2 regions of the Ensifer sp. R-19 genome follow, and region 1 is predicted to be linked to the other one. Evidence: predicted binding sites of a transcription regulator. Region 1 holds the regulator's gene; the other holds the start of a gene.
What was found. Region 1 encodes LexA, which represses DNA repair genes until DNA is damaged. Its sites were predicted from a motif close to TGTTCNNNNTGTGTTCNG; they were not measured.
Positions count from the first base shown of each region.

Region 2: parE (DNA topoisomerase IV subunit B) is a predicted target of LexA. The motif match lies at 7,212-7,229, and genes of this name have one in related genera.

Region 1 covers NZ_CP184569.1:1,477,303-1,487,170, reverse strand. The annotation lists gene tmk (dTMP kinase) at 1-179, opposite strand, end outside; gene ACN9MO_RS07320 (D-alanyl-D-alanine carboxypeptidase family protein) at 404-1,564, opposite strand; partial or broken gene ACN9MO_RS07315 (septal ring lytic transglycosylase RlpA family protein) at 1,628-2,658, opposite strand; tRNA gene ACN9MO_RS07310 (tRNA-Ser) at 2,971-3,060, shown strand; gene ACN9MO_RS07305 (hypothetical protein) at 3,207-3,728, opposite strand; gene ACN9MO_RS07300 (hypothetical protein) at 3,931-4,737, opposite strand; gene ACN9MO_RS07295 (hypothetical protein) at 4,867-5,163, shown strand; gene lexA (transcriptional repressor LexA) at 5,410-6,135, shown strand; gene ACN9MO_RS07285 (hypothetical protein) at 6,226-6,558, opposite strand; tRNA gene ACN9MO_RS07280 (tRNA-Cys) at 6,773-6,846, opposite strand; gene ACN9MO_RS07275 (thermonuclease family protein) at 6,999-7,721, opposite strand; gene ACN9MO_RS07270 (hypothetical protein) at 7,882-8,178, opposite strand; tRNA gene ACN9MO_RS07265 (tRNA-Asn) at 8,335-8,409, shown strand; gene ACN9MO_RS07260 (cryptochrome/photolyase family protein) at 8,506-9,868, shown strand, end outside.
Region 2 covers NZ_CP184569.1:1,239,142-1,249,009, reverse strand. The annotation lists gene ACN9MO_RS06170 (YceI family protein) at 1-289, shown strand, start outside; gene ACN9MO_RS06165 (aspartate aminotransferase family protein) at 325-1,776, opposite strand; gene ACN9MO_RS06160 (NAD-dependent epimerase/dehydratase family protein) at 1,788-2,798, opposite strand; gene ACN9MO_RS06155 (EamA family transporter) at 2,795-3,235, opposite strand; gene ACN9MO_RS06150 (FAD-binding oxidoreductase) at 3,329-4,651, opposite strand; gene ACN9MO_RS06145 (UbiA family prenyltransferase) at 4,648-6,090, opposite strand; gene ACN9MO_RS06140 (alpha/beta hydrolase) at 6,218-7,102, opposite strand; gene parE (DNA topoisomerase IV subunit B) at 7,344-9,404, shown strand; gene ACN9MO_RS06130 (GNAT family N-acetyltransferase) at 9,534-9,868, opposite strand, start outside.

The sequences.
Region 1 (9,868 bases):
GCTCCCGAAAGAAGCACGTGGCGCACTGCTTCGGCGCCGGCCGAACCGCCAGGCTCACGTGTCATCAGCACCTCGTAGCCGCGCCCGCGCAGGGATTCGGCAAGAAGACGAAGCTGCGTCGACTTGCCGGCACCTTCCCCACCTTCGAATGTTACGAACAGACCTTTTTTCAGCGACACCATGCGTTCCCATATCGGCATGCGACCCAGGTCACGATGATTTCAGGTCGAATCGACCTGAAATCATCGTGACCTGTTCTAATAAGCTAGAGCGGAACGCGGGCGGAAAACCGCGCACACTTTCCTCATTCCGCTCTGGCCCTGTTTAGCCGATTGGTCCGCCGTGTGAAACCGTCAGGTGGCGATGAATTGGCGGGAACCGCCCTCGCCGCAACCAGCTGCGGCTAAATCCAGAAAAACAGCAGTTCCTGCAGCGCATCGAGAGCACGGCTGGTCAGCGTGCCCTTCCCGACGGCACTGGCGGTCTTGACCGGCACTTCGCGCAGCAGCTTCTCGCCGTTCCACAATTTGACGACGCCGACTTCCGTCCCCGCCGTCACCGGCGCCCGCAAGGGCCACTTATAGACGATACGCGCCGTCAGCCGTTCCGGATTGTCGACCGGCAAAAGCACGTCGACCGGACCGCCGGCAACCAAGGCGACGTGGGCGGCATCGCCGCCATAGACGGCCGCTTCGCCAATCGCCTCCCCGTCGGCAAAGATCCGCTTCTTCTCGAAGGCGGTCATGGCCCAATCGAGCACCTTGCGGCTCTCCTCAATGCGCTCCTTGTCGGTTTCAAGACCGGCCATGGCGAGATAGACCCGGCGGTCGCCGCGCTGCAGCGAAGCGGCCAGGGAGAAACCGAAGCCTTCGGCAAAACCGGTCGCCAGGCCGTCCACGCCTATGTTGGCCGAGATCAGCGGGTTCTTGTTGCGTTGCAGGATCTTGTTCCATTCGAACTCCGGCTGCGAATAGAGCCGGTAGAGATCCGGATGGGCCTCATGGAGGTGCCGAATGAGCGTTACCAGTTCGCTCATGGTGATCTGGTTGCCGGGATCCGGAAGCCCCGTGGCATTGCGGAACGTCGCAACCGGCATGCCAAGCTCGCGAGCGCGCGCCGTCATGCGCTCGGCAAAGGCGCCCTCACTACCGGTCATGCCTTCGGCAAGGATGATGCAGGCATCGTTGGCAAGCTGGACCGCGACGCCCTGCAGGAGATCGGCGACGCGGATGCGGGATTTCAATGCGGCAAACATCGTCGAAGTGCCGGCGGGCGCACCGCCGGTGCGCCAGGCGTGCTCGGAGACGTCGAAGGTGGTTTCGGCGGAAAGCGCGCCCTTGCCGAGTGCTTCGGCCACGACCTCCATCGTCATCAATTTGGCGAGCGATGCAGGCGGTATCGGTTGGTTTTCGGCGCGGGAAAAAAGCACGGTGCCGGTTTCGGCATCGACAAGCAGGATCTGCTTTGCCTTGGTGTCGAAAGTGGGCGCCGGTGTCTGCGCGAATACGGCGCCTGTAAACAGCGCAACGCCGAAAAACACTGCCGAGAACATCTTCATGCGCATGGGAAACTCCGGTTTCCCCTTGGGCATAGCAGCGAGGTCATTTTGGCACAACGCCGCCTGCGGTTATCGGACAGAACCGCTTGCTTTCTGGCGTTTGGCGTAATCGACAATCACTTGGGGGTAAGCTGCTTCCGGTCGACCATAATCGCTTCAAACGGCGATTCGGCGTCGCTGACGCGGACTTCGACGTAAGCTGCAGCATACGCCATGTTGCCGTCGGGCATCGGGATGAACTCGGGCCGCTCACGCGGGATCGGGCCGATTTCCGGCAGCATCACGAACTCGTTCAGCGATTGCGGCTGGGCGGACTGCGGCACGGGGGCTGCGAGCGCCGTCACCGGTTCGCCAACATCGAGCGAGGCCTTTGCGGGGACGGTGATCGTGCCAAGGGTCTGATTGCGGAACGGCTCGTTGGAGGCGACCATTACGCCGGTCGCGATCTGGCCTTCCGGCATCACGCTCGGGCCACGTTCGCCCTTCTGAACGTAGGACGCCATCAGATAGGGCATGTCGTTGCCTTCAAGCGGCGCGCGGCCGACATACTGCACGCGCACCTGCGCGCTGCCCTTGCGCTTGATGTCGAGCATGTCAGCCGTCTTCGAGGAGACGTCGATGATGCGGCCGAATTCATAGGGGCCGCGATCATTGACGCGCACGATGACCGACGTACCGTTTTCCATATTCGTGACGCGCGCGTAGCTCGGCAGCGGGAACGTCGGATGGGCGGCCGACAGATGCGCCTTGTCGTAAACTTCGCCATTGGCGGTCAGCCGGCCGTGGAAAGCCGAGCCGTACCAGGAAGCCGTACCGGTCTTGTTGTAACCGAAGTCTTCCTTCGGCTGGTACCACTTGCCCTTGACCTGATAGGCCTTGCCGACCTGAAAGCGTCCGCCGCCCTTGGGAATATTGTTGCCGGTGGCAACACGCGGGCTCGCCTTTACGCCATAGACGGACTCGGGAAAGTATTCCTTGCTACGAGCAGTTTTCTTGACGCTCGATATCGATCCGCAGGCTGCGAGTGTCACGCACAGCATCGGGACCGCCGCAAGGCGCAGTCCCTTGACCAGATATGCCGCATTTTTACTGGAGGTCATCTGTCCCACAACATCGATCGAATAGCCGTACTCGAAACCTTCCGCTCATGCCCCCAGCGGAAATCTCGGCGTCCCGAAACGGAACAGTCGAGTAAACATGACAGCAACAAGGCGAAAATGCGAACTCATCCACAGATCAGCGCCGGATTTCATGCGTTATGGTTTACAGATGATTACCGGCGGAGCGTGCCCGCGCACTCCAGTCCGGCCATCGAGAAAATCTTTCAGCGACGCATGTTAAATCTTGCAAAGCGACAGGGCTTCGCGCAATAACGCCGTGCCCGGTAGGCAGTTGACTGCGACTTCAGGCAAGGACAGGTGGCCGAGTGGTTTAAGGCTCTGGTCTTGAAAACCAGCGTACGGGAAACCGTACCGTGGGTTCGAATCCCACCCTGTCCGCCATTTTCCCAAGGAATATAGTCCGACGATGGACCGCCATCCCTGGCGGTGCTTCACTTTAATGAGCGTACGTCGGCAGGCGTCAGCGCCGTCTGGTTCGCCTCGGGCAGACGACGACTGGGCCCTCCGCCCTTCACTCAAGCCGCGGGTTAGAGGCTGAACGGATCACGCGCTGAGCGTTTCTCGCTCGGCGCGTTGAACGGATCGGACTTCTTCTCCTTGGATTTGCGGCCCTCGTCGGCGATGATCTCATCCACGGCCCGCTGGCATTTCAGGAGTTCTTCCGCCGCCGGGCCGGTGCCGCGCAAACTGAGGTTTGCGACAACGCGATCGTCAAAGGCGATCGCCAACGTCCTTTTGCGCACGAACCCCGTCAGGAATTCCGCATCGGTGACGTTCACGAAGAGGAACTTGCCGCTCTCGTCGCCGGCGACGGTCGCCGCCGCACTCCAGGGATCGCTCTTGTCGAAGCGGAACGTCAGGTCATAGTCCTTGCCGACCTCGAGCGACTTCCAGTCGTCGCTGGCGAAACTCATGTAGAGCGGCGATTCGGAGCCCTTGGGATAGAACCCCAGGCGCAGCCTGATTCCGCCTTCGAACATCGACGTGATGAAACACGAGCCTTCCATCGACGTGTCGGAAGCAACGGTCCAGCGCCGACTTCCTTCCATTTGATGATCTCGGAGTCCTCAGCCACGGCCGGTCCCGTGGCCATCAGACAGCTCACCAATCCGAACAGCAATCTACGCATGCAAATCCCCCGTTTGCCCGCATTTTGATAGGTCGCCGCGTGACTGTCGAGGGTGGGTAACCCGCACCCATGCAAAATCTTAGGAATATTCACCTCCCAGCGGAACGACGCTCACGCCAAGATCACATGGCAAAGGGATCTTTCGACGACTTGGTCTGGCCGCCGCCAGCAAAGGGGTCATTGTTTGGCGCATTCCCGCCAGCGCCCGCAAACGGATCGGCGGCCGCCCCCTGCCCGCCGTTTGGCATCAACGCAATCAGCGCCTCCTGGCATTTGAACATCTCGCTGACGGCCTTCATCGAATCGCGCAGGCTGAGGCTCGCCACCACGCGCCCTTCGAACGCCAGCGCCAGCGTGTTCTTGCGCACGAATTCGGTGAAGAAGTCGGTGTTGGAGAAGTTGACGACCAGAGCCTTCGAGCCTGTGAGGTCCACGCCGAACGCGACAGCCGGCCACTGGCGGCCACGGTCGAGCTGCAAGGCGACGTCATACTCCCTCTGCGGCTCGATCGATTTCCAGTTGGCATTGCCGATCGAAAGAAACGCCAGGTTCGCCGATCCTCTCGGATAAAAGCCGATTCGAAGGATCATTCCGCCGTCGTAGCTCGTGGCCGCATAGCACGAGCCGCCCAAGGACGGATCGGAGCCCACCGTCCAGGCATTGATCTCCTTCCAGATATTCGAACGCCCTTCTTCAGCAGCGGCCGCTCCCGCCGCCACCAACAGACAGAGAACCGCCAACGACAATCTACGCATGCAACCACCCCATTTTTCCCGCAACCTGTCGAGACGTGCGGCATCTTCACAACACGGATTTGTGCACGCCGGCAGCGAGGCCGCGACTTGGCGCAACCCAAGCGATTGCAGCGCGGACGGCGCGCCAGGCTGAGGCGGCTTCGCCGCTGCGTGCCCCTGGCGCAAAACGGCCACAGCCTGCACTCAAAGAGCTGTTGAACACATGACAGTGATCGCCAAGCTTGCTGGACTTCGGAACGAAAGCGCGGTTCACATCGTTAACCGCCCCGTAGTCCCACCCTTGCATCAAAGTGGACGATCACCGTGCTTGCCGCCCTGCTTCTCGCTTCGATAGTCGCGTCGCCTAATATGCCTGACGTCAAGCTCAGCGCCGCCACGGTGGACGAACTTCAGACCGATTTCGAGAGCGCCGTGCCGTGCCATCAGATCGATGGACGCAAGGTGTGGAAGGGTGCGATCGCGTTCTACATCCAGTCGTTCGTCTATGATGGCGACAGGCCGGTCGCGACCGATGCGGCGGATGCCGTACTTCCAGAAGACAACAGCGCCGAGACGGTGAAGGAATTCGAAGACGCCTGCGCCGCCACGCAGCCGGCCTAGCCTCTTTGCACAAAAACGCTCGCGATTCGTTCGAATCGCCGTGCCGTCGCGCAACGCGCTGCCCCACGGCCCTCCGTTTGGGCACGATCATCGCCCAAACCCGCTCTGCTCCCGTAAAAGTGACCAATCGACACGCACAGACGCGCCAATTGTCTGAATTCACGGAATTTTAGGCACTTGCGGAACACATATGGAACAGATAGTGTCTGTTCTTGATTTGTTTCACGCCTCTGGGAGCGACGTGCCATGCTGACCCGCAAGCAACAGGAATTGCTTCTCTTCATTCACGAACGCATGAAGGAGTCAGGCGTCCCACCATCATTCGATGAAATGAAGGATGCGCTCGACCTGGCGTCGAAGTCCGGCATTCACCGTCTGATCACGGCACTCGAAGAACGCGGGTTCATTCGCCGTCTGCCGAACCGAGCCCGCGCGCTCGAGGTCATCAAGCTTCCGGAAGCCTACGCGTCAAGCCAGCAGCAGCCCCGCCGCGGCTTCTCGCCCAGCGTGATCGAGGGCAGCCTCGGCAAGGCGCCAGCGGCCGCTCCTGCCGCACCGCCAAAGCCCACGCCCGTGGCCGACAACACATCGGTTTCCGTCCCGGTCATGGGCCGCATCGCTGCCGGTGTGCCGATCTCGGCGATCCAGAACAACACGCACGACATTACCATACCGCTCGACATGATCGGCAACGGCGAACACTACGCTCTCGAAGTCAAGGGCGACTCGATGATCGAAGCCGGCATCTTCGACGGCGACACGGTGATCATCCGCAATGGCAATACGGCCAATCCCGGCGATATCATCGTGGCGCTCGTGGATGATGAGGAAGCGACGCTGAAGCGCTTCCGGCGCAAGGGCGCATCGATCGCGCTCGAAGCCGCGAACCCTGCCTACGAAACAAGGATTTTTGGGCCCGATCGGGTGAAGATCCAGGGCAAGCTCGTCGGGCTGATCCGCCGCTACCACTGATTCCGAGGGAAACCTGGCATCCGACCGAGCCTCGCCACCGCTTGCGGCTGCGAGGCTCTGTTTATTGAAGGCGACCTGAAGGCACGCCTCTTACTCGTGGATGGTGTACTCGCCGAGCTCGCAGAGGTCCTGCATGTCTTCGGTCGTATCGAGGCCGGAGCCTTCTTCGAACTCGAAGCGCATGTCGTACTTGCAGACCTCCCGGCCGTCGGCGATGGTGATCTCCATGTCTTCCCCTGGGTTCAGCACCTGCCGGCCGAAAACATCGTCTTCCCACTCATTGACGCCCACAGGCGACGTATAGAAGTTCGTCAGCACTGCGTTGGTGTTGTTCTTCAGCTTGAAAACCAGATCCTCTGCCTGCGCCTCAAATGTGGTCGCAGCGAAGAGGGCCAAGGCCGTCAGGACAAGTTTCGTCTTCATATATGCGATTGCCTCCGTTTTGATGATGACGGACGCTACCGATGCGGCTGATGTCAGCGGAGTCATCGTTCCCCCTCTACCGATTTCACCGAAGCGATAAGATCCGATAGTGGCTTAGAAGACGTGGCTTGTGCGGGCGTGTGGAGGCAAACACACACAATCGCTCTGCCCTGAGGCAGAACGTCTATCCGCACTAAAATGAGGTGAGAGTTATTGGAGGCCTCGCCCGGAATTGAACCGGGGTACAAGGATTTGCAGTCCTCTGCGTCACCACTCCGCCACGAGGCCTCACAGCTCGGATAACCGAGCGTTGGCGCGGATTTAGAATGATTGCAGAAAAACCGCAAGAGGCATTTTCCGAAAAACGCGCCGTCGATTTGTAAGACGGATACTTTCCACAGAGCGATCGCGAACCTCCGCCGATCGCATCTGGGGTGGCCTCAACACCAGGGCGTCGCGTGTCCTGTCCACGGCCGCACCAGCCCCTCGGATACGAGCACACGCCCGATAGACTGGTCGCCGCGGGTGACCAGCCGCAGCTTTTCACCGGCCTTGGCATCCTGACGGCCGCTCGCCGTTTCCAGCCTGAAGTCACCCGCATTCAACAATTCGCGCAGGCGCTGCTTGGCATAGAAGCCGCGCGAACGTTCCTTGTCGCAGCTTGCCTGGCGAATACGCGGCGCCTCGACGTCTGCGACGCGGATCGTTTCGCCGTGGTACAGGAAGGTGGCGCCGTCGATCACGCAGTTGTCGTTGCGAATCCCGCAGAAATAAAACTGATCCGTGCGAACGGATGCCGTCTTCACTTCCTCACTGGGCCGCACCACGGGTGTCGGCGCCTTGGCGCCGACGTCAACGGACGGCACCGGAGCGGCAAGGGCAACTCTTGTCACCGGATTCGGCTTCCGCTTCTCCGCCTGTTGCGCGGGACGCTCGTCCGCTTTCTGCGCGACACGAACGGGCTTCGGCCTCGACTCGTGTCGGGACGTGGACGCGACCACGTCCGATACCACCGGCCAATGTTTCAGTTCGGCGCGATGATCGTAAGCGACCACGCCGCCGACAGTGAGTGCGGCGGCCAGATACCACGGCGCCATACCGCCTTGTTTGCCCCTGCTCCGACCGGAATTCCGGCTTCGACGTTTCGTAGTGGCTTTGGCCATGCGTTCCCATCCTGATTCGCGACCGCATTATGCGTTTGATGGGTTGCCGAAAAGTTTTCGGCGGCCTCCCTCAACAAAGGGTTCAGCCGCTTCGCTGGGAATCAATTGGCAGAGAATCGAAGCCGAGGCATCCGGGACGGTTGACCGCAATAGCTCCGGTTCACGAGCCGTTCGAAGAATCGGCTCGTCCGCGCCAGCGCGCCCACCAAACAGCCAGGCGACGCCGGCGACGGCGGACGGATGGGATATCGTGCGAAAGCACGATGAGGCCCAGCGGTATCATCCAGAAGCCGAGCACCGGCAGAAAGCCAAGAAAACCAAAGAACACCAGAAGCGAGCCCAACAGGATACGCAGCAGTGGCGATTCCGGCAGCGTGATGCGCCACTTCCCGAGCACGATCTGACGCGTCTGCGGATCAATCCCGAAATGCGGCTGCTTCCTGTTTTTATTCATCATTCCCTATCCGGCATCTTTTCCCACAATTGGGGACTTCTCCACAGCCTCGCAACCGAACTTGTCATTTTTTTTGAAAAAACCGCTTGGCAAATCGGAAAAGCATGCGTATTAGCAGCCTCACTTCTGAAGCGCACAGCGAAACAGCGGCGCGGATGATCCCTGGTAGCTCAGCGGTAGAGCATTCGACTGTTAATCGACAGGTCGCCGGTTCGAATCCGGCCCGGGGAGCCAGTTTCAAAAAGAGCCATTTGCAGAAAATGCGAATGGCTCTTTTTCATTTTGCACCTAAGTTCCCTCGGTGATCAATCCCAGTCCTAGACGGCACCTATGACAAACGCGGCGCCCATCATCGTCTGGTTCCGCAAGGACCTGCGCCTTGGCGACAACAGGGCCCTTGCGGCTGCGGCCAATGAGGCTGCCGTCATTCCGCTCTATATCCGGGAGCCGAACGAAAGCGGCAACGGTCCGCTGGGCACGGCGCAGCAATGGTGGTTGCACCATTCGCTGGAAGTGTTGGAGGCTCGACTGGGCCGGCTCGGCTCGCGACTCATTCTCCGCTCCGGCGACCCACTGGACGTCCTCAGCGAAGTGTCGCGCCTATCGGGAGCGAAGCGTGTCCATTGGAATCGCCGCTACGACCCGTGTGGCATTGCCACCGATACGGCCCTGAAGAAAGCACTCGCAGCTCAGGGCATCGCGGCCGAGAGCTTTGCCGGGCAATTGCTGCACGAGCCCATGCGCTTGTTGACGACGACCGGTGGGCCCTATCGCGTGTTCACGCCTTTCTGGCGCGCGCTCGAAGCGAAGGTTGAGCCGGCTCCACCGATCGACGAGCCGCAAAAGATCGCGACGCCGGAAAGCTGGCCCCCTTCAGAACAGCTTGACGCGTGGTCGCTTCTGCCAACGAAACCGAACTGGGCAGCGACGTTCAGCGAAATATGGGCGCCGGGGGAAAAAGGCGCGACCACTCGCCTCGACGAATTTATCGACGAAAAGCTTGCAGACTACAAAGTGCGCCGGGACCGTCCAGAGGCTGACGGCACATCCCTGCTCTCTCCTCACCTCGCCTTCGGAGAAATCTCGCCGGCGCAGGTCTGGCACGCGACGCAGGGAATCGAGACCGATGGCGGTGAAGGTGTTGCCACCTTTCGCAAGGAGATCGCCTGGCGCGAATTCTCCTACCATCTGTTGTTTCACTATCCCGAACTCCCGCGTCGCAATCTCGATCGCCGGTTCGATCGTTTCCGCTGGCTGGACCACGAAGGAGATTTTTCCCGCTGGACCAAGGGTTTGACCGGTTTCCCGATCGTCGACGCCGGCATGCGCCAGCTCTGGCGGCATGGCTACATGCACAATCGCGTGCGGATGATCGCCGCCTCGTTCCTCATCAAGGACCTGCTGATCGACTGGCGGAAAGGCGAACAATGGTTTCGCGACACCCTCGTGGATGCGGATCCGGCCAACAACGCCGCAAGCTGGCAATGGGTCGCGGGATCGGGCGCGGATGCTGCGCCGTTCTTCCGGATTTTCAATCCTGTTCTCCAAGGCGAAAAATTCGACCCGGATGGAGCCTATGTGAAGCGATTCATACCGGAACTCGATCGGCTTGAGCCACGCTACATCCATCGCCCCTTTGCGGCTCCGGCTGCCGTGCTTTCGGGCGCCGGCATCGAACTCGGCACAACCTATC
Region 2 (9,868 bases), 240 kb from region 1:
GAAGTCCAGCGCCGTTTTCGACACCGCGAACTACAGCACCGTCACCTTCCGTTCGACGAATGTGAAGCAGACCGGCCCCGCTACGGCGGCGGTCGAAGGAACGTTGACCGCCCGCGGCACCTCGCGAAAGGAACGCTTCTCGGTGACGCTGCTTGACTGGAACCGCGGCTCGATCGCCTTCAACATCCGCGGCAACATCCACCGTTCGCCCTATGGCATGGATGTCGGCACGCCGATCTATTCCAACGTCGTCGAGTTCGACATGAACATCAAAGGGCAGAGGCGGTGAACGCCCCTGCCCCTTTATGAACGCAAGTCCTCGGCTCAGCCGATCTGGCTGCCGACGAAATCCTTGACGATGCGCACGATACCGCGGCCGAGCAGGTCGTCGAGCGCCGCGATGAACTGGTCGACATGAGCGCGCTCGCAGATCAGCGGCGGCTCGAGCCGGATGACGTTGCGATTGTATTCGGTAAAGGCCACCAGCACATCGTAGTCGCGTAGGAGCAGCGCGCCGATGAAGCCGGACAACGAACCCTTGAGTTTGTCGTCAAGCATGGAGACGACTGGGCGCAGCACCATCGGCAGCGTCTGGCTGAAGTCCTGGAACTCCAGGCCGACCATCAGCCCCTGGCCGCGAACGTCCTTGATGATCTTCGGGTATTTCTCCTTCAGCGCCTGCAGGCGATCGAGCAGATAGTTGCCGCTGTCGGCGGCCCGGTCGATCAGGTGCTCGTCATAGAGCACGTTGATGCCTTCGATCGCCGTGACGCAGGCCTCGCCCATGCCGCCAAAGGTCGCCATGGCATGGATCATTGCGGTCTTCGACGTGCCGTAGGCCTTCATGTAGACTTCGCGACGGGCGATCATCGCGCCGACGGCTGCCTTGCCGGCGCCGAGCGACTTGGCGAGCGCTGTCACGTCAGGCACGACACCATAGTGCTCGAACGCATAGAAGCGGCCGGAGCGACCATAACCGCACTGTACCTCGTCGGCGACCCAGAGCACGCCGTACTTGTCGCAGAGCGCACGAAGCTTCTGCCAATACTCGGCCGGCGCCTGGATGATGCCGCCGCCTCCCTGGATGGTTTCGAGCACGATGACACCGATTTCCGGATCGGACTTGAAGGCGTTTTCCACCGCGTCGATATCGGCGAAGGGAACGCGCACCGTATTGTCGGTGAGCTTGAAGTCGGCGCGATAGAGTTGGCCGTCGGTGATGGCGAGCACACCCTTGGTCTTGCCGTGGAAGGAATTCTCGGCATAGACGACCTTAGGCCGCTTCGGACCGGCCGCACGCTCGGCAAGCTTGACGGCAGCCTCCATCGCTTCCGAGCCGGACGAGCCGAGGAAGACCATGTCGAGGTCACCCGGCGAGCAGGCGGCGATGTTCTTGGCCAGCGCCGCCGCATATTGCGACATGAAGGCGATGGCGATCTCGTGACGCTTCTCGTCCTGGAACTTCTGCCGCGCTTCAAGGATGCGCGGATGGTTATGGCCGAAGGCCAGCGAGCCGAAGCCACCGAAGAAATCGAGGATCTTGCGGCCGTTCTGGTCGGTGTAGAACATGCCCTCGGCGCTTTCGATCTTCACCTTGTGGAAGCCAAGAAGCTTCATAAAGTGAAGCTGTCCGGGATTCAGATGCTCCTTGAAAGCCGTGGTGATGTCGCCGATCGACATGGCCTTTGCCTGTTCCACGGTGATCAGTTCGGGCTTTGTCACACCACCATCGAGCGAAGGGGCGGCAACGGCGATACGGTTCGGTATGTCCAACATGGTGTCTCCCCTCATTCGGCCGGCACGGCGACGGCGGCGGTGGCCGCGGCACCCATTTTCTTTGCCCGATATTCGTCATAGGCGGCGACCAGCATGTCGCCATCATTGTATTCCGCACGCCATCCGAGCTCGCGCTTCAGCTTGCCGGTCTCACGCACGCACATCTCGTCTGCGATCAGATACTGCTCCGGATCCATGATCGGCTTGTTGATCAGATCGAAGAAGGCCAGCGTCTGCTTGACCGCGAAGGCGGGGGTCGGCAGCAGGAACGATTTGGAACCGGCGTGCTCGATGAGATTGCCGAGCAGGTCGCGCACCGAGGGCGGATTGTCGGAGCCGAGATTGTAAGCTTCATTCGGCACGCCACCCTTCCAGGCAAGGCGTGCAGCTTCGGCGCAATCGAAGACCGAGATGAACTGATAGGGCACCTTGCCCGAGCCGATCATCGGCACCGGCAGGTTCATGTCGATCAGCTTGAACAGCTTCTCGAGAATGCCGAGACGACCGGGGCCGATGATCAGGCGCGGGCGGAAGATCGAAATGTTCATGCCCTGCTTGCGCCATTGCACCGCAAGCTGCTCGGTCGCCCATTTCGACTTGCCGTATTCGCCGAGCGGCTTTGCCGGATGGGTTTCGGTCTGCGGCGATTGCACCGTGTGGCCGTAGATCATGTCGGTGGTGAACTGCACCAGGCGCGATGCGCCGGCGGCGTCCATGGCCTTCATGATGTTTTCGGCGCCGTAATAGTTGACGGGCCAGAAGAATTCCCAGCGCTTCGAGCGGATCTGCAGCGGCGACAGCATCTTGGCCGCCATATTGAAGACCATGTCATCGGGACCGATGCCGACCTTCTGTACAGCCTTCAGGTCAGTGACGTCGCAATGGACGAAGCGGGCGCGGCCGTAATGCGGCAGGTCGGACTTGACGATATCGGCGATCACCACGTCCTCGCCGTCCTTGACTAGACGTTCCGCCAGGTGACGGCCAACAAAGCCGTCGCCACCAAAGATGATGTGTTTCATGACTTGCTCCCGAATTCTGCAGTGCTCACCCCGGCTGCATCCGCCGACTTGTCATCGGCGTGGGATGAGATGCCCGACTGGGCGATAAGAAGGGTTCCTGCGCAGATCAGCGCGATGCCGGCGATGCGCCAGGCATTGAGGTCCTCGCGGAAAACGAAATAGGCGAAGACCGCGACTGCGACGTAGGCGAGGCTCAGGAACGGATAAGCAAAGGAAAGCTCGACCTTCGACAGCACATAGAGATGCGACGCCATCGAAATGACGAAGGTCGCGAGGCCGGCAAAGACCCAGGGGTTGAATACGATCTGGAACAGCCGGACGATCGCCGTTTCAGCGGTCATAGAAATCGGCCCGAGCGTCAGCATGCCCTGTTTCAGCATGAGCTGAGCGGCAGCGTTGGTAAGCACCGTAAAGAGAATGAATGGAATATATTTCATTGTTTTACTCCCAGTCCCGAAAATGTACTTACGGGCAAGAGACGGATTTTCCGTGAAGTTTGAAAGTTTATTTGAATAAAATTATCTGCATTCTCATTCTGGCAAAGCCAGAGCCGTGCGCTTCCAGAAGTTGGAAACGAGCGCTGGATCGCGCAACGCCTCGAGCCTCCTCCAGGAAGGGAAAGACATTTCAAAGACTTGCGGGCTCATGCGAGCATCCTTGTACGGATTGACCGCACCGCCTGCCTCCACCACGATGCTATCGAGCGCATCCAGCAGCTTTACTGTCCGTTCACCTTGATTGGCGAAGTCCAATGTCAAAGTAAAACCGGGTCGCGGGAAGGACAGAACGCCGCGCGAGCCGATATCGCCAAAACGCTTGAGAACCGTCAGGAACGACGCATGGCCGGCCTTGCGAGCCGTTTCCATGAGTTGCGCGGTGATCGCCGGTGCCCGCTCTGCCGGGTAGACGCTCTGGTGCTGATAGAGACCGCGTGGGCCGTAAAGCCTGTTCCAGGCGCCGATGGCATCCAGCGGATAGAAATAGGAGGTCCAGGGAACCGTCGTCACGGTTTCGCCAGGCTTTTCCTTGCGGAAGTAATATTCGTTGAAGGCCTTGAGCGTTGTCCGGTTCAGAAGATTGAAGGGCGGCGCGAAGGGCACCGAAAGCTTCAATCCCTTCGGGATATCGGGCAGTTCACAGGAGCCGTCGGCATGGTCGCCGGCCAGCAGTACGCCCCTGCCCGCGCGGGCTCCTACAGCGAGTTGGTCGATCCAGGCAACGGAATATTCGTGCTCGTCGTCGACCCGATCGACGAGGGCGAAGTATTGGTCGAGATTATCGAAGCGGATCGCATGCTGTTGCACGTGCGGCGACGGCACCTTCATCAGCCGCAGATCCACGGTCAGGATCAACCCCGTCAGGCCCATGCCGCCGATGGTCGCAGCGTAGAGTTCAGCGTTCTCTCCGGGCGAACAGGTCAATCGATCCCCGTTCGAGCGCAGAAGCGTGAAACCTGTCACGTGATTGCCGAAGGTGCCGCGCGCATGGTGGTTCTTGCCGTGCACGTCGTTGGCAAGTGCGCCGCCGACGGTCACGAAAGCCGTGCCGGGGGTGACCGGCAGGAAGAAGCGATGTTCGATCGCGCGTTCGAGCACCTCGCGCAACGTCACGCCGGCCTCGCAGGTCATCATGCCGGTGCCGGGATCGAAGGCGATGATCCGGCCATGCCGGCGGCTTTCGATCAGCGTGCCTCGGTCATTGTGGCAACTGTCGCCGTAGCTGCGGCCATTGCCGAAGGGCAAGTAGCCTTCCGCCTCCAGGCTGCCGAGGCGATCCTCATAGTCGTCAGGCGAAATGGCCGGCCGCGCGCGATTGTCGAGGCGGCCCCAGCTTTTATGGTCTTGCAAACTCATTGCGGCCCGATGGCTCCAAACAGTATCAACAGCGCGCCGATCAGCATGGTCAATTGGCTGCGCCAGTCACGCATGATGAAGACAACAGGGTCCTCATGCAGCATGCCGCGACGCGCGAGCATCCAGATGCGCAACAACATATAGAGCACCAGCGGGCAAAGCGGCCACAGCGCCCACGGCGTGGTGTACATTTCCTGGAGTTCCTTGCTGTGCACGTAGAGCGCAAGGACCAGAGCCGAGGTGAAAGCGGAAGCAACGCCAGCCTGCCCCACCATCTCGAAATCGACAGCGAGATAGCCGCGCCCCGGAACGTTGCCGCCATCCTTGTCGTCGAATTCGTGCAACTCGACATAGCGCTTCACCAGCGCCAGGCTGAGGAAGAAGAAGATGGCGAAGGAGACCAGCCAGAAGGAGAGTTCCGTGCCCGTGGCCGCGGCACCGGCAACAATGCGCGTGGTGTAGAGGCCGGCGAGCGTGAAGACGTCGACCAACAGCTTGCGCTTCAGCACGAAGGTATAGGCAGTCGTCGCGCAGGCATAGAACGCCAGCACACCGGCAAATTTCCATGGCAGCAACAGCGTCAGCGACAGCGATGCCAGGACGAGGCAGCCGGCAAGAATGAGCGCTGTTGGCACCGACATCTGGCCGCTGGCGAGCGGCCTGTGACGCTTCTTTGCATGGCGGCGATCATTGGCGAGGTCCGAAAGATCGTTGATGACATAGACCGCCGAGGCGAGGAAGCTGAAGGCGAAGAAGGCGACGATGACGCTCATGATCGCGTCGAAATGCAGCACCTCATGATTGAGGATCATCGGCACGCCGATGAGTACGTTTTTCGCCCATTGATGCACGCGGATGGACTTCAACGGCGCAAGCGCGCTCACCTTGCCGGTCTCCAGCCGTTCCGCGTCATGATTGCGGCGCCACTTCTCCGCCGCAGCATCCGGGGCGACCACGATCGCACGCCGCGCTACCTCGAAAACGGCGATATCGTCACGGCTGTTGCCCATATAGTCGAAGGCACCGTCGCCGAAACGATCGACCAACGCCTGGCGCTTGCGGCTGCTCGTCAGATTGAGCGCATCGGTCGAATGCATGACCGAGGAAAAAAGTCCGACATGATCGGCAACGTCTCTGGCGACCGACGGTGCAGCGCCGGTGACGAGCACCAGTTCGCGGCCCGCCTTTCTCTCCTCGGCGAGCCGATCGATGACGGCCTGCCGGTAGGGCCAGTCCTGAGCCTTGCGGCCGGAACGCAAGGCCACCTCATGCTTCAGCCGCGCCTTGCCCTTCGCCAACCAGAACAGCATGGGAAAGAGCATCAGCGGATTGCGCAAGAGAATGATCGCCGCACCTTCCCACAGCGTATCGGCGGCCAACAAAGTACCGTCCAGATCCACACACAGCGGAATGTGCCGTGTCTCGGTGCGCGCGTCCATGAATTCCATCCCAGCCATAATTGCCGGGCATGATGACGTCTTCAACTTTCCAGAGTGGAAACGCGGGCCACAATCTCGCCCGGAAACTGTCGGGCTGGTTAACAAATGTCAGCGGCGCGGACAAAGGTCAGCGGCGACCGATCCAGTTCAATGCATCGCGCCAGTCGGTCATGCGCACCGGGGTGCCGTGCGAGCCGGTTTCGAAGAGGACGAAGCGTGTCGGGTAGCCTTGGCCCTTCAGCGTGCGATAGAGCGCTTTCTGGCTCTCGGCCGGATAGACGCTGTCGCGGCTGCCATGGCTGAAGAACATGGGCAGCTTCGCCTTGTAAGCAGCGCTCTTGGTGAAATCGGGGTCGCTTACGCCACCCATGACCATCATGCCGCTGAGAGCCGCGACCGCGGAGGCATCGCGCGAAACGCCCCAGCAGATGAAGCTTCCCATCGAGGCGCAGGCCAGCACCACGGGGCGACCGCCTGAGTGCTCGGAAACCTGTTTGACCAGGCCGGCAATATCCGCAGCGCCTGCCGTGTCGAAGGAGCGGACGCTCGGCGCGTAGTAGACTCCGCCATTGGCGACGGCGAGGTTCTTCAGCCGATTGAAGTTACCGCCGAAGGAAAAATCGTTGGTGCCGAGCCGGCGATCACCGCCGCGGCCGTGGATGAAGATCACCGTGAAGGCAGCGCCGCGATCCGGACCGACACGGGTCACGTCAAGCAAGCGACCGCCAATGTCGAGCTTCTCATTGACTTGCTCGCTTTTCACGCCCAGCGAAACATAGGCGCGCTTCACCCGGCGTTCCGGAATTTCGTCCCGTTCGTTGATGTCGCGCAGTTCCTGATATTCCACCGTCAGGTCGTCGCCGCCATCATTTTGTTGCAGCACCTTGGCATAGGAGAAAAGCTCGTCCTTGAAGGGTTTCAATGTCTGCGCTTGAGCCGCGGAAGCGCCTGCGGCGAAGGCCGCAGCCAGAAAAAGCCGGCGAAACGGAAAAACAGTTGTGGACACGGCCAATGACGGGCTCCCTCTTTGGCCGGAAGCCTTGCCATCGCACGGACGCCAAAGCAACACTTGCTCCGTAACAGGGCCGCAAAGGCGGCATTTCACCTGCAAGCGATGCCAGCATTCTCCTTTTGTTCGCTCTTTCGGCGGGAGTCTGGCAGAATTCAGGTGATTCGACCGCCGGGGGATGGCGGCAAAGTCGAGGTCTTGCTATGGCCTCTCCCCAAGTGACAGGAACGATCCGAACGGCCCCATGGACGACAACAGCGACCTCTTCTCAATGCCCGAGCAACCGAAGCCCGTACAGCCGAGCGCCAAACCGGCTGTGCCAGTGGCACCAGTCGCGCGCGAAGAGCCGCGCCCTGCCCCGAAGGGTAGCGACGGCAGCGACTACGATGCTTCGGCGATCGAGGTGCTCGAAGGGCTGGAGCCAGTTCGTCGTCGTCCGGGCATGTATATCGGCGGCACCGACGAGAAGGCGCTGCACCACCTCTTCGCCGAAGTCATCGACAACTCGATGGACGAAGCGGTCGCCGGTCATGCAAATTTCATCGAAGTCCACCTCGATGCCGACGGCTTCCTGACGGTCACGGACAACGGCCGTGGTATCCCGGTCGAGAACCATCCGAAATTCCCGGGCAAGTCGACGCTCGAAGTCGTCATGACCATCCTCCATGCCGGCGGCAAGTTCGACGGCAAGGCCTATGAGACGTCGGGCGGTCTTCACGGTGTGGGCGTTTCCGTCGTCAATGCGCTTTCCGATGCGCTCGAGGTCGAGGTCGCACGCAACCGCAAGCTCTACCGGCAGCGCTTCTCCCGCGGTATTCCGCAGGGTGGGCTCGAGGAACTCGGCGACGTGCACAACCGCCGCGGCACGCGCGTTCGTTTCCATCCGGACCCGGATATTTTCGGTCCGCACGCGCATTTCGAGCCCGGACGGCTTTTCCGCATGGCGCGCTCGAAGGCCTATCTCTTCGGCGGCGTCGAAATCCGCTGGTCCTGCGATCCGTCGCTGCTGCAGGAAGGCTCGGAGATCCCGGACAAGGCCGTCTTCCACTTCCCGGGCGGCCTGAAGGATTATCTTGCCGCCACACTCGGCAAGGAATTCACCGTCACCCGCGAGATCTTCGCCGGCAAGTCGGAGAAGGCCAACGGCCACGGCTCGCTCGAATGGGCCGTCACCTGGTACGGCGGCGACCAGCAGGTCCATTCCTACTGCAACACCATCCCGACGCCCGAGGGCGGCACGCACGAAGCGGGCTTCCGCATCGCGCTGACCAAAGGCCTGAAAAACTATGCCGAACTGACGCAGAACAAGCGCGCGTCGATCGTCACCACCGACGACGTGATGATCTCGGCGGCGGGCATGCTGTCGGTCTTCATCCGCGAACCGGAATTCGTCGGCCAGACGAAGGACAAGCTCGCGACGGTCGAGGCACAGCGCATCGTCGAAAACGCGCTCCGCGACCCCTTCGATCACTACCTTGCCGACAATCCCGGAGAAGCCGCCAAGCTGCTCGACTGGGTGGTCGAGCGCGCCGAAGAGCGCGTCCGCCGGCGCAAGGAAAAGGAAGTCAACCGCAAGACGGCAGTGCGCAAGCTGCGCTTGCCGGGCAAGCTTGCGGACTGCTCGCAGAACACGGCCGAAGGCGCTGAACTCTTCATCGTCGAAGGGGACTCGGCTGGCGGATCGGCAAAGCAGGCGCGCAACCGCGCCAACCAGGCGATCCTGCCGCTTCGCGGCAAGATCCTCAACGTCGCGAGCGCAGGCCGCGAAAAGCTCAGCGCCAACCAGCAGATCACCGACCTCATTCAGGCACTCGGCTGCGGCACGCGTAGCAAGTACCGCGAAGAGGATTTGCGCTACGAACGCATCGTCGTCATGACCGACGCCGACGTCGACGGCGCGCATATCGCCTCGCTGCTCATCACCTTCTTCTATCAGGAGATGCCAGAGCTCATTCGCGGCGGTCACCTCTATCTCGCCGTACCGCCGCTCTACCGCATCAGCCAGGGCTCGAAGACGCTCTATGCCCGCGACGATGCGCACCGCGAAGAACTGATGCGAACCGAATTCGCCGGTCGCGGCAAGGTCGAGATCGGCCGGTTCAAAGGTCTTGGCGAGATGCTGCCCGCGCAGCTCAAGGAAACGACGATGGACCCGAAGTTCCGCACGTTGCTCAAGGTGGAGATCGACGAGATTGATTTCGAGGGCACGCGCGAGGCGGTGGACAATCTGATGGGGACGAAGGCCGACGCCCGCTTCCGCTTCATCCAGGAGCGCGCCGTGTTCGCCGAAAACCTGGATATCTGATTGGGCGATGGATGCGAAGGCGCATGACGTTCTTGCGCGCCGCACTCCCTGAGCAATCAATTTTGAGAACGGCGGCCCTCGCGCCGCCGTTTTGATTTTCAGCTCACGGGACCACTCGGCGTGGCGAGATCATGCCGCCTGGCGAACAGGCTTTTCCATGAACAGGCTGAGCGGATCCGGCTGATAGTAACCAAAGGGCGGACGCTCGATATAGCCGGCCGCCTTGTAAAGTCCGATCGCTTCGGGCTGATAGATGCCGGTTTCGAGGCGAATTGCCGTGTAGCCGAGCTCACCTGCGCGCGCTTCCAGTGCCTGCAACAGCAGCTTGCCGAGCCTCAGCCCCCTCGCCTCCGGATCCACGAACATACGCTTGATCTCAGCCGTACCGTCGCCGGCCTCTACCAGGGCGCAGCAACCGACGATGTTGTCGTCACGCCGCGCCACAAAGAAGGAAACCCCCGGCT